4 regions of the Rhizobium sp. YJ-22 genome follow, and region 4 is predicted to be linked to each of the others. Evidence: predicted binding sites of a transcription regulator. Region 4 holds the regulator's gene; each other region holds the start of a gene.

Region 1 (3,208 bases), on a different contig from region 4:
TCTCGATGCGGTCGCAGAGAAGCTTCGACAGCCGAGCCGGATCTCGAACCGGCTTGGCAAGACCGGCACGCAGATGTTGCCTTGTATTGTCGACGCGATAGACGAAGAGGTCGCAGCGCCGTGCACCAAGACCATTTTCCGCAAGGCGCGCTGACAGTTGCCCGACCAGCCGGCGGACATATTTGGCGATCGTTTCCGGCGCCCCGATGGGTTCGGCGAAATTCTTCGCCACCTCGACAAGCTCCGGCGTACGGATAGGTTCGATCGGTTCGGCGATCCGACCGAACATCTGATCGAGTCGGCGCGCGGGCTCGGGCCCAAACCGTAGCGTCAGCGGCGCGCGCGGCATGGCCGAGAGCTGGCCGACCGTGTCGATGCCGAGAACACGCAGGCCCTGGACGGTCTCCGTCGGCAGGCGTAGCGCAACGATCGGCAGATCGATGACCGCCTTCGTCACATCGCCCGCCGGCACCACCGTCGTTTCCGCCGCCAGCAGGCGGGCGAGCGCATGCGCCGCGCCCCAGGTGTCGGCGACGGCGGCGCGCGCGGTCAGCCCGCGACCGCGCAGCATGTTGACGAGGCTGGAGATGAGAAGCGCTTCGCCACCGCGCAGGTGATCCGCGCCTTCGGTATCGATGGCAAGGCCGTCGGCGCCATCGACGGCGACGACCGGGCTGTATTGCCGGAGCGCCCAAAGCGCCAGCCGTTCCAGCGCAGCTGCGTCCTCGGCCGGAGCCGCATCGGCCATGAGGAGATCGGCAACCATGGCCTGCGCCTTGCTGGCGGCCATGCCGATGCGCAGGCCGAGCTTCAATGCGGCGGGATCGGCGGCAGAGATCCAGCGTTTCGAGCCGCGGCGGGCAATGACGACAAGCGGCTTGTCAACCGGCAAGGCTTCGCCAGCGCGCCGTCTGATCCGCTCGGTCGAGAGCTGTGGGAAGAAGACAGATACGACCCTTGTCATCGGGGGCTCCAATTTCGAATTCGGCGCATTCGCCGGCTTTCACGCGCATCAGTTCCGCCAGCCAGCGCGCCCTCCCGACGCCGGCAACAGGTAGTCTTTCCGACGGCAAGGTGCTGATGCGCCACCGTGTCGTTGAGGCCGTCGGCTGCCCATAGTCCGATGCCTCGTTCTGTCGTCGCCATCGCCGCAGCACGATGCCCATGGCCCCCGTCTTCTCGGCGGCGAGCTGAAGGCGCCGCGACGCGGTCATTGGCAGACGGACAAGCTCGCCGACCACGGCGGCAAGCCCGCCGAAGGACAATCCCTCCTCCATGGCCGACAGCGCTTCCTCTTCCCGATCGCTTTCGCAGAACACGACACGGTCCGGATGGAGCCCGGCCTGGGCGACCGCAGGGAAAAACAGATCGGGGCGCGTCATGCACCACAGAACCTTTCCACGGGATCGGGCTGCGATGCCGGCAACGAACAGCGCCGCAGCAGCGCCATCGACCGTCCCTCCCCCGCCGCCGGCGATCTCGTGCAACGCCCCGAAGGCGAGCCCTCCTCCCGGCAGTGCCCGATCAACCTCGGAGACGCCGAAAGGCAGCACTTGCCTTGCGCGCATCGAGCCGCCTTCAAGCTGGCCGATGCGCTCGCGAAGCTCCGCCAGCACGGGGTTGAGGGCATGGTTTGCCACGGCAGAATTGTTACTCCTTCAGGGTTTTCAGCGGTTCTTTAAGCTGATATGTTCATTATTTGTTCCGATTGCCCAACTGAGTCAATCGGGCCTCCGCTCCGGAAGTACCCCTCGGCTAAGTCGTTGAAACGAATCCCTTAGCTTCATCAAGGAGATATCCATCGATCGGAGGGGTAGGAAATTTTTCTTAGGCATGCTGGGGACAAATGGCGGCTGCGCATCTCGAAAAACTCAACGATCGGCAGCGCGAAGCTGTTGAACATGGCGTTGGTCTGCCGGACGGAAAGATTGGCGGCCCGCTGCTGATCATTGCCGGCGCGGGCAGCGGCAAGACCAACACGCTGGCACACCGCGTCGCGCACCTGATCGTCAACGGCGCCGATCCGCGGCGCATTCTGCTCATGACCTTTTCCCGTCGTGCGGCCTCGGAAATGGCGCGCCGCGTCCAACGCATCTGCCGGCAGGTGCTCGGCGACAACGCCGCCATCATGACCGACGCACTGGCCTGGGCCGGCACCTTCCATGGCATTGGTGCCCGGCTCCTGCGCATGTATGCCGAGCAGATCGGTCTCAGCGTCGACTTCACCATCCATGACCGGGAAGACAGCGCCGACCTGATGAACCTCGTCCGGCATGACCTTGGTTTTTCCGCCAAGCAGAGCCGGTTCCCCACCAAGAGCACCTGCATCGCTATCTATTCCCGCGTCGTTAATTCGCAGGCTTCGATCAAGGAGATCCTGAAATCGTCCTATCTATCCCTGGGTGCTGGAATGGGAAGAGGAGCTGAAGCAGCTTTTTGCCGCGTACACGGAAGCGAAACAGGCGCAGAACGTCCTGGATTACGATGACCTCCTGCTCTACTGGGCGCAGATGGTTTCCGAGCCGGAGCTGGCCGAGGACGTCGGCAACCGTTTCGATCACATCCTTGTCGATGAATACCAGGACACCAATCGCCTGCAGGCGTCGATCCTGATGTCTCTCGCGCCGGGCGGCCGCGGCCTGACTGTCGTCGGCGACGATGCGCAATCGATCTATTCCTTCCGCGCCGCGACCATCCGCAACATCCTCGATTTTCCGAAGGAGTTCTCGCCGAGACCCGCCGACGTCATCACGCTCGACCGCAATTATCGCTCGACCCAGCCGATCCTGGCTGCGGCCAACGGTGTCATCGAGCTGGCGCGGGAACGCTATACGAAAAATCTCTGGACCGACCGCGCCTCCGAGCAACGGCCCATGCTCATCACAGTGAAGGACGAGATCGACCAGGCCGCCTATATGGCCCAGTCGGCCCGAAGCTGCGATTTTGGCCAAGTTGAAGAACGAATGTTGAACGTTCGTGCCTACCAGGACCGTTCGTCACCACCGATTTCGTGGATATCGACCTCGATGGAGCACCTGTAGCTCTCGGCGATGTTGAACATCTCTGTCTGGAGATTTTCGATTTCATCATCCAGGCTGACGCCATCGGGCTCGCGGTCATAGGTGATGGTCAGAGTGTAATCGCAGTTACCGGTCTTTTGCATCTGATAATCACGCTTCAGCATCGCCTCAATGCGCTCACGAGCGGG
Region 2 (3,208 bases), on a different contig from region 4:
CGAGGATGACGGCGGCAGCCACCACCGGGCCGGCCAGCGGCCCGCGCCCGGCCTCGTCGGTGCCGGCCACCGGCCATTGCCCGGCATGGCGGCCGGCAAGCTCATGGTTGAAATCCGGGACGAGGGGCAGGGGATCGAACAGCATCGGGGCATTCCGGAAAAAGCGGATTGCCGGTCTTCTACACGAAAACGCGGCAACCTGAAAAGCAGGGAGAATCGGGCGGCGTTCATGGAACGATGCGGCGGACCATGGACGCCCGCCCGATCTCCTGCAAGCCCCGCCGGAAGGACCGGTCATGGTCCGTCAGGGGCGGCGGACCGGCGGGGCATTCCGGCGGCGAGGCGGTGGAACGCCGACCGGAAATTTCTGTCTCCGAGCATTTCCTGGAAATGCTCCCGGCAAGGACGCTGCGCGGCTTGCCGGAATTGTAGCGGTTTACAGCAGTTGAAGCTGCACGCCGCTACCGCTCGGCGGCACGAACAGGTCATCGCGCAGATGCATGCCGCGCCGGCCGAGGCCGAGCCGCTTAACCGCCATCTCGAAGCGGCGGCCGATCTGCCAGGCATAGGGACCGCTGCCCTTCATGCGCTTGCCGAATTCGGCGTCGTAATCCTTGCCGTCGCGCATCGAGCGCACCAGCGACATCACATGCCGATAGCGGTCGGGATAGTGTTGCAGCAGCCAGTCGCGAAACAGCGGGCTGACCTCCAGCGGCAGGCGCAGCAGCACATAGCTGGCTTCGGTCGCGCCCGCGGCATGGGCGGCGTCGAGAATGCGCTCGATCTCATGGTCGTTGAGCGCCGGGATGATCGGCGACACCAGCACGCTGGCGGGAATGCCGGCCTCGGTCAGCGCCTTGATGGCGTCGAGCCGGCGGCCCGGTGTGGCGGCGCGCGGCTCCATCGCCCGCGACAGCTTGCGGTCCAGCGTGGTCACCGAGATGCCGACCTTGGCGAGGCCGCGCGAGGCCATGTCCTGCAGAATATCGATATCGCGCAGCACCAGCGCCGACTTGGTGACGATGGCGACCGGATGGTTGGCCTTCTGCAACACTTCCAGGATCTGGCGCATGATGCGCCATTCGCGCTCGATCGGCTGGTAGGGATCGGTGTTGGTGCCGATGGCGATGGTGCGCGGCTTATAGCCGGGCTTGGCCAGTTCCCTCTCCAGAAGCCTCGGTGCATCCGGCTTGGCAAACAGCCGCGTCTCGAAATCGAGGCCGGCCGACAGGCCCATATAGCTGTGGGTCGGGCGGGCGAAGCAATAGATGCAGCCATGCTCGCAGCCGCGATAGGGATTGACCGAGCGATCGAAAGGAATGTCGGGGGAATCGTTGCGGGTGATCGCCGTGCGCGGCTTCTCGACCTGGACCTCGGTCTTCAGCGCCGGCAACTCGTCGAGCGTCTGCCAGCCATCGTCGAAGGCGACATGCTCGCGCGGCTCGAAACGTCCCTCGGGGTTCAGCCCGGCGCCGCGGCCGCGGCGGCGCGACCCGTCGATCCTGAGGCCGGACGCCGCCAGCATCGCATCGGCGAACTCCGCCGTATTGGCGGGCTGAAAGGCAGCCCGACCCACATGAGACAGATCGTTCATTGGTCATCTCCGGTCGAGTGCGGTGCGACGCACTCCCTGGTTCCTGATTAAATTCCTATCCCGGAAACAAGAACATTGCAAGAACAAAATGCGGAACGCTTGCCCTTGGCCTTTTGTGCTGCGATGCGGTAAAGAGAGGTATGCTGACGATCCTGATGGAAACCCGCAATCACGAGGCCGAACTGGCGCAGACCCTGTCGGTGCTGGTCGCCGGCGCGGTCGAGGGGCTGGTCAGCGACGTGGTGATTCTCGATTGCGGTTCGCACGATGGTTCGTCGCGGGTGGCAGATGCCGCTGGCTGCCGTTTCTATCGTGACTGGGAGATCGGCACGGTACTCGAATCGGTGCGCGGCGACTGGCTGCTCATTATCGAGCCGGGCGCACGGCCGCTGAGCGGGTGGATTGACGAGATCGCCGATTATGTCGGCTTCGGCCGCCAGCCGGCGCGCTTTTCGCTGTCGCGGCATGATCGCCCGCCGGTGTGGCGGCGGTGGCTGAGGAAGGAAGGGCCGTTGGAATGCGGTTTGCTGATCGCCCGGCGCCAATCGCTGGCTTACGTCGGGCCGGGCATGCGGCTTGCCGATCTGGCGACGGCGGCAAAGCCGGTGCGGCTGAAAAGCGAGATCGTGCCGGCCCGGGCGATGCGGCAGGCGCGGGATGAGAGCATAATCCGACCGGAGTGAAACGAGGATCGAACAGCGCTCTAAGCCTTGCCGCGCTTCAGGTGCTCGTCGAGCCGCGGCATGATTTCCACGAAATTGCAGGGCATGTGGCGATAGTCGAGCTGTGCCGCCAGAATGCCGTCCCAGGCATCCTTGCAGGCGCCGGGGGAGCCCGGCAGCACGAAGATGAAGGTGGCGTTGGCGACACCGCCGGTGGCGCGCGACTGGATGGTCGAGGTGCCGATCTTGTCGTAGGAGATGCGGTGGAAGACTTCGGAAAAGCCGTCCATGCGCTTTTCGAACAGCGGCTCCAACGCTTCCGGCGTGACGTCGCGGCCGGTAAAGCCGGTACCGCCGGTAGTAATCACCACGTCGATGTCACAGTCCTTTGTCCAGGATTCGACCTGATCGCGAATCGTCTGCTTGTCGTCAGGGACGATGGCGCGGGCGACGAGGCGATGGCCGGCCGCCTCGATGCGGGCGGCTAAGGTGTCGCCGGAGCGGTCGTCGGCGGTTGTGCGGGTGTCGGAGACAGTGAGCACGGCGATGCCGACGGGGATGAAGGGGCGGTTTTCGTCCAGACGCGCCATCAATGATTTCCTGCTCGGGTTGCGGTCGCCTCGACGAACCAGTCCGGCTTTTCCGCACGAATCGCAGCGCAGGCATGCCCGGCGCTATGCGTATCGTCGAACACGCCGAAAGCCGTGGCGCCGGAGCCCGACATGCGGGCAAACCGCGCGCCGTGGGCGGCCAGCAGGCCGAGCGCGTCGCCGATCTCGGACACCAGTGCCCGCGCCGGGTTTTCGAGGTCGTTGCGCGTCGCTGCGAGCCAGGCCAGCCAACCGTCGTCGGCGGGCAGAGGACGCGGCAGCGGCGGGTTGGTCTTCGCCGTCAGGCGGCGAAAGATGTCCGGCGTCGAAACCGGCAGCAGCGGATTGACCAGAACCATTGG
Region 3 (3,208 bases), on a different contig from region 4:
GATCGGCTGCCAGCGGTCGTCGCGGAGTTTCCAGAGGTTCGGCTCGGGAAGCAAGGCCACGGCGCTGACGTTGGTATTCCTGGGATCGCCGTACCTTCCCCAGAAACCGTCCGCCGTCCGCTCGTCGTAGGTCTCCATGCTACCGTCGGCTAGGCGCCGGAATCTGACGCTCGGGCTTCCGAACAGTCCGTCGATGAGAGCGTCCTCCACATGATCCCCTACTGGAATCGACCCCTTGCAGTCCGCGACGACGATGAGGTAGGGCGTTTCCTGGATCCCATACTTCCTCGCCTTGTTCTCCAACGCCACCCGCAGGTCCAGGTGAGGAGAAACAGATCGCAGCCCCATCATCGCCGCGCCGATCTTTCGCTCGTAGTTCTTATCCTTGCTGAAGCCTCCGAGAAGCGTGAGATCGAATTCCCAGTCCTGGGCCGCGAATGTGCGCCTGGGGGTCACCCTCGTGTCGTCCCCACACTCGTTCCGGGCCCACAGCTCGACCTCGGATTTCAGCTTGTTCACGCTCGGTGCCGTCTGACCATGTTTTCGGACCTCGTATCCCATGAGCCAGCCGGGCGGCAGATCCACGGTCTCAAGACCGTTATAGATGGCGGCTTCGCGGTTATCGCGAGCGACCGTCCTCACATCCGGGCCGAAGGATGTCACCTCCACGTAGGCCAATGCCACGCCCGAGGTGTCTTTCACCAGAAAGTCTGGCTTGTTCGTAGGATGGGGGCATGCCGGGTGAATCTCGACTTCATGACCCAGGCGCTTCAGCGCGATGTATGTCACGATCTCGGCAAGCGCCTGCTCGTACTGTGCATCGTTACGGTTCTTCATCCGACTTATCAGCTCGAGCTGCTCGGATGAGGGAAATTCTGCAATCCAGCCGTTCACAAGGTCGCGGTAGACGACATAAGGGTTTCTGCCGGAGCTGTCGTAGAAATCGAAGCAAGGCTCCCCGGAGCGCCGGGGCGATCTGCGTGTACGCTCTTTTTCCTCGAAAAGTGCCATGCATCCTCCCTTGCCAGTCAATCTCCAGAGATACCCCGGCCTGCCCCATCGTCCAGGGACTCGCCTTGACTGGCTTGCCTTCCTCCGGCTGAAAAAAATCTTTCATGCCGCCATGGCCCACCAAGATAGGACCATAGATCGAGTCCTTCCACGGAAATGGTGCTTCGAGCGAACTCCAGCGACAGCGTGTCGTACAACGCCTCGGCTTTCTGCCAATGCACCTTGTTCTGTACCGTGATGTGGGGACCCCATGGCTGATGATCCTGGGGTGCGAGCCAGGGCGTGAACTCCGTCTTCAAGCGAGCTCTCGTTGCCATGAGATGTTCACTGTCGAGAACGAAGGCAACGCCGTTGCCCATGTTGCGAACGCCGATTACCCCGACTTCGATCGCTCGCGTCATCCGCGCCGCTTCGGCCTCGAGGATATCCTCGATCTGCGGAAGATGCTCCGAGGGGAGCTTGTGGAACATGGTTACGTGCGCTCGCAGAAAGTTGCGATCCGCAGGGAAGAACTGCGCCCTGAGATTGTCGAAGAACAGCAAGTCCTGATCGTTCACATGCGCTGTCAGTATCAATGGAGGGTTCGACATCAAAAAGATCTAGGACTTGTCGGCGACGAATCAAACCGGCTTGACGTCGGGAAAATCGTTCCTTATTCGTTCCGTCATGAGCAATTTCAGCGCCCCCACGTTCCGAATAGGTTGACCGAGTCCGGGACGGTTCCCGGTCTCCGCCACATCACCTATTCGTTGGAGGCAAGGTCATGACGACCTTTGTTGCGCATGCCGCAGGCGATGAAGCTTGCGATCTCCCCATCTCTTACAAGTCACGCTTTCCTTCTCACACAACGAAGTGCCGCGGTCGCACGCTCTATCGTTCCCAAGAGGCAAGCGATTATGCCTGCCTGCTGGAAGTCGACCCTATGGTGGTCCACTGGCGGTGCGTGACACAGCCTATCGTCAATGACTCCCCTGCGCTCAAGCCACGTCACCGCTACGTGGATTTCTCGGTGCGGACCTCGGATGAGCGGAATCTCCTCATCGACATCTGGCGCGGTATCCCTGAAACCATCACCTGGCTGCCGGCGGTCGCGGAGCGCCTTGGTTATCGGTACCAGGCAGTCTCCATCTTCGACCTGAACCCGGTTCGAATTCAGAACGCCAGAGACCTCGTCCGATACGCGGGCTGGCAAGCGACACTCGGAGACCGCGTCCGCATCCTGGCGGGACTTGAAGAGGAGGGGTCACTGACGCTCGCCGAATGCCTCGGGGCGGTGCGCGAGAGCAGACCGATGGCATCGATCGCCAGCATGATCATGATGGGTCTGCTGGAAGTCGATCTCGATGAAGCGCTGCTCGGGCCGGATACCGCCATCCGCGCCGTCCGTTCGTAGGAGGCAATCATGAAAAGGGCAAAACATGACGAGCGAAAGCAATCGCTCGAAGTGGCAACCTATGCCAATTCTCTACGCCTGCCGCTACGTCGCTGCGGCATCTTCCTTCGAGGAGACAAGACTGCTGGGGTGCTTCTGCCACCCGAAGCTGACATCGAACTCTATGAACGTGCGGTGAAAGACATGCTTGCCACCAGCGGACTGAACTACATCGTCGCCCTGGTGCGTGTCAGCAAGCATCAGGGGGAAACTGACTCAGCCGAGGCGCAAAGGGCGGTGGCTTCAAGCAAGTCCGTCATCGTGCTCATGGCGCACGGCGCAAACCCACCACCGGAACTGTCGGTGGCACTGGACCGTATCGAGCAGGTCGGCGCGGTCAAGCCGTATCATCTGGTCCTCGCTGCGAAGAGCGTCTTCGGGTTGGAAATCGACCGTGAGCACGCGGTGCGACTCTTCTCCTACCCTCTGTCCGTGGTGTTCTCTGCCATCAAGGGAACGCGGCCCATCGAGGTCACCCTGGAGAAGCTCGAAGGTTCGGCCAAGGTGAAGGAGATCAAACGCTCGGTCTCCTGGGAACCGACGATCGAGCAGCTTGCTGGCTACGGAAAGGCGACCGAGTGGGCGCTGGACCTCATTGAAGATATCACCGCCTGGCGACAAGGCGAGATCGATTGGCGTGACGTCGACGGTGGCCTGCTCATCAGCGGACCGCCGGGATGTGGCAAGACGCTTTTTGCGAGTGCGGTCGCAAGATCTTGCGGCGCGACCCTGGTGACAGCATCGAGCGCCCAGTGGCAGGCGAAA
Region 4 (3,208 bases):
CCGAACCGTCTGGCGCCGCCCGCCGCCCCGGCTTCATTCAATCCATCACCCTGTTCTTCTTCGACCTGCGCAGCGGCATCGGCGACCGCATTCGCGCAATCGTGCCCGGCGATGCCGGTGCCTTTGCAGCCGCCATCGTCACCGACGAAAGGCGGGCGATGTCGGAGGGAACGACCGAAGCGCTGCGCCTCTCCGGGCTTGCCCACATCATCGCCATTTCCGGGCTGAACATGGCGCTTGCCGCCGGCATCTTCTTCGTTGGTGTCCGCTCGATCTTCTCCCTGTTCCCCGGCTTCAGCCAGCGCTATCCAATAAAGAAATTCGCCGCCGCCGGCGCGCTCATCATGGTCTGCGCCTATTACCTCGTCTCGGGTTTTGCGGTCTCCGCCGAGCGCGCCTTCCTGATGATGGCCATCCTGCTGATCGCCGTCCTGGTAGACCGCCCGTCGATCAGCCTGCGTAATGTCGCGCTTTCGGCCATCGTCATCATGGCCATGGCGCCCTCGGAAATCATGGGGCCCAGTTTCCAGATGTCCTTTGCCGCAACCCTGGCGCTGGTCTCCGGCTACAATCTCTGGAGCGGCCACTCCGCCGGTCGCGAGCCTGCGAGACTCCCCGTGTCCGGCATCGCCACGGAAACTTGGAATTTCGTCGCCAGTGTCTTCCTCACCTCGCTGATCGGCAGTCTCTCGACATCGGTTTTCTCCATCGAACACTTTCACAAGCTGGCCACCTACGGACTTGCCGCCAATCTCGCCGCCATGCCGGTCATCTCATTCGTCGTCATGCCGGCTGGCTTGATCGGCATGTTGCTGATGCCCTTCGGTCTCGACGAATGGCCGATCGCTGTCATGGGCTGGGGTCTCGGCATCGTCATCACCATCGCCAAGACGGTGGCAAGCTGGGGCGGAGAACTGATCATCGGCCGCCAGCCGCCGCTGTTCCTGCCGCTCGCCGTCGCTGGGATGGTGCTGTTCCTACTGCTGCGTACACGGCTGCGCCACATCGGCACCGCCCTCTTCCTGCTGGCGCTGGCCACCAGCCTGCTGGCAACCCCGCAAAAGCCCGATCTCCTTATTTCAGAGGATGGCAGGCTGGTCGCGTTGCTGGACGGCGACACTCTGAACAGCAACCGCCGCAAGCCCAGCGCTTTCATCTTCGACCAATGGCGCCGCGCTCTCACCATCCATACCCATGGTCCTCCGGAGCAACTCGACAGCGCCTTCCCGGCCAAAGGACCTTGGTCGGAGCGACGCAAGCAGCCACTGGATGAAGACGAATTGGTCGATGCCGACATGCTGCGCCAGCAAATCATGGAAACGAGCGCGGATCGTCGTTTCGCCTGTGTCCGCCAGAAATGGTGCCTGGCGAAAACGGCCATCGGCCCGGTCATGGTGCTGGAAGACGGTCGCTACATTGGTTTTGCCTGCGACAATGCCCGCCTGATTGTCACACCGACCCGCGCCAAATTCGCCCGCTGCCGCTCCGGCGCAACCGTCCTGGACAGCGAAACCCTGCGACAGACCGGCGCGGTGGAAATCACCTTCGCCGTCGATGCCCGCCAGGCTTTACGCATCCGCCCCGCTTTCGATCCCGAAAACCGGCGGGCCTGGACGCAGCACCGCGCCTATTCCTGGCGCGATGATGATTATACGCACCGTCTGCCGGCGGAGATTCGCTCGTTGCTCAGTGATAGCGGCGGATGAGGCCGACCAGCTTGCCCTGCACCTTGACGCGGTCGGAGGAGAAAATCCGGGTCTCGTAAGACGGGTTTGCCGCTTCCAGCGCGATAGAGGCGCCCTTGCGGCGGAAACGTTTCAGCGTCGCTTCTTCGTCGTCCACCAGCGCCACGACGATATCGCCAGGGGTTGCACTGTTGGTGTTGCGAATGATGACCGTATCGCCGTCGAGAATACCGGCCTCGATCATCGAGTCGCCCTTGACCTCCAGAGCGTAATGCTCGCCCTGCCCGACCATCTGCATCGGCACGACGATCTCATGGGTGTTGTTCTGGATTGCCGAAATCGGCACGCCGGCAGCGATACGACCCATGACCGGCACGGAGACGGAATTGGCCGCCTCAGGCAGGGCCGGCGTCGCCGGCTTCGCGACCGCAGGTGCGGAAGACGCCGGCTTGCCAAGGCTGCCCTCGATGACGCTCGGCGAAAAACCGCGCCGTGGCTGGGCGGCCGTCGCCGAATAGGCCTCCGGCAACTTGATGACCTCCAGCGCCCGCGCCCGGTTCGGCAGTCGGCGGATGAAACCGCGCTCCTCCAGCGCTGTGATCAAGCGATGGATGCCCGACTTGGAGGCCAGTTCCAGGGCGTCCTTCATCTCGTCGAAAGACGGCGGCACGCCGGATTCCTTCATCCGCTCATGGATGAAGAGCAGAAGTTCCTGTTGCTTGCGCGTCAGCATAGCACCCACCAGATTCGTGAAACAAATACAGAACGAACACTATCTGTTCCCACTGTGTTCCGCAAGGGCCGCAGGCACAATCCAGTGTTGAATATGGCAGGGAAATGACGGGTACGCCCTGAAAGGCGACCTCAAATGCAAAGCGCCGGCAATCTTTCGGTGCCGGCGCGGAGAATGCGGTTGCGGACGACTCAGCCGACGAAAGCGCGCTCGATGACGAATTCACCGGGCTTGTTGTTGGCGCCCTCGACGAGACCTGCCTTTTCGAGCAGTTCCTTGGTGTCCTTCAGCATCGCGGCCGAGCCGCAGATCATGCCGCGATCGACCGCAGGGTCGAAGGCCGGGACGCCGAGATCGGCAAACAGCTTGCCGTTGGCAATCAGGTCGGTGATGCGGCCCTGGAAGGGATAGTCGTCGCGCGTTACCGTCGAATAAAGACGCAGCTTGTCACCGACGATTTCGCCAAGCATCTCGTCGTTTCGGATTTCCTCGACGAGGTCGAGGCCGTATTTCAACTCGGCGACTTCCCGGCAGGTATGGGTGAGGATGACCTCTTCGAACTTCTCATAGGTCTCCGGGTCGCGGATCAGGCTGGCGAAAGGCGCGATGCCTGTGCCGGTCGAGAACATGTACAGGCGCTTACCAGGCGTCAGCGCGTCGAGCACCAGCGTTCCCGTCGGCTTCTTGCGCATCAGCACGATGTCGCCCGGCTGGATTTTTTGCAGATGCGAGGTCAGCGGACCGTCCGGCACCTTGATCGAGAAGAATTCCAGTTCCTCATCCCAAGACG

What was found. Region 4 encodes LexA, which represses DNA repair genes until DNA is damaged. Its sites were predicted from a motif close to TGTTCNNNNTGTGTTCNG; they were not measured.
Region 1: a site for LexA is predicted at 1,690-1,707, ahead of P7F60_RS26985 (ImuA family protein). Genes of this name have one in related genera too.
Region 2: a site for LexA is predicted at 1,663-1,680, ahead of P7F60_RS01435 (glycosyl transferase). Genes of this name have one in related genera too.
Region 3: a site for LexA is predicted at 1,658-1,675, ahead of P7F60_RS11230 (2'-5' RNA ligase family protein). Genes of this name have one in related genera too.

What each region holds. Positions count from the first base shown of each region.
Region 1 is NZ_JARRIR010000018.1:5,643-8,850, reverse strand. It holds gene P7F60_RS26990 (DNA polymerase Y family protein) at 1-964, opposite strand, end outside; gene P7F60_RS26985 (ImuA family protein) at 882-1,640, opposite strand; partial or broken gene P7F60_RS26980 (ATP-dependent helicase) at 1,847-2,918, shown strand; gene P7F60_RS26975 (recombinase family protein) at 2,981-3,208, opposite strand, start outside.
Region 2 is NZ_JARRIR010000001.1:298,275-301,482, reverse strand. It holds gene P7F60_RS01445 (ribonuclease HII) at 1-145, opposite strand, end outside; gene P7F60_RS01440 (PA0069 family radical SAM protein) at 437-1,594, opposite strand; gene P7F60_RS01435 (glycosyl transferase) at 1,735-2,277, shown strand; gene moaB (molybdenum cofactor biosynthesis protein B) at 2,298-2,846, opposite strand; gene P7F60_RS01425 (4-(cytidine 5'-diphospho)-2-C-methyl-D-erythritol kinase) at 2,846-3,208, opposite strand, start outside.
Region 3 is NZ_JARRIR010000004.1:132,900-136,107, reverse strand. It holds gene P7F60_RS11235 (hypothetical protein) at 1-1,011, opposite strand, end outside; gene P7F60_RS11230 (2'-5' RNA ligase family protein) at 1,029-1,568, opposite strand; gene P7F60_RS11225 (hypothetical protein) at 1,775-2,404, shown strand; gene P7F60_RS11220 (AAA family ATPase) at 2,414-3,208, shown strand, end outside.
Region 4 is NZ_JARRIR010000002.1:13,940-17,147, forward strand. It holds gene P7F60_RS04535 (ComEC/Rec2 family competence protein) at 1-1,706, shown strand, start outside; gene lexA (transcriptional repressor LexA) at 1,687-2,418, opposite strand; gene P7F60_RS04545 (ferredoxin--NADP reductase) at 2,610-3,208, opposite strand, start outside.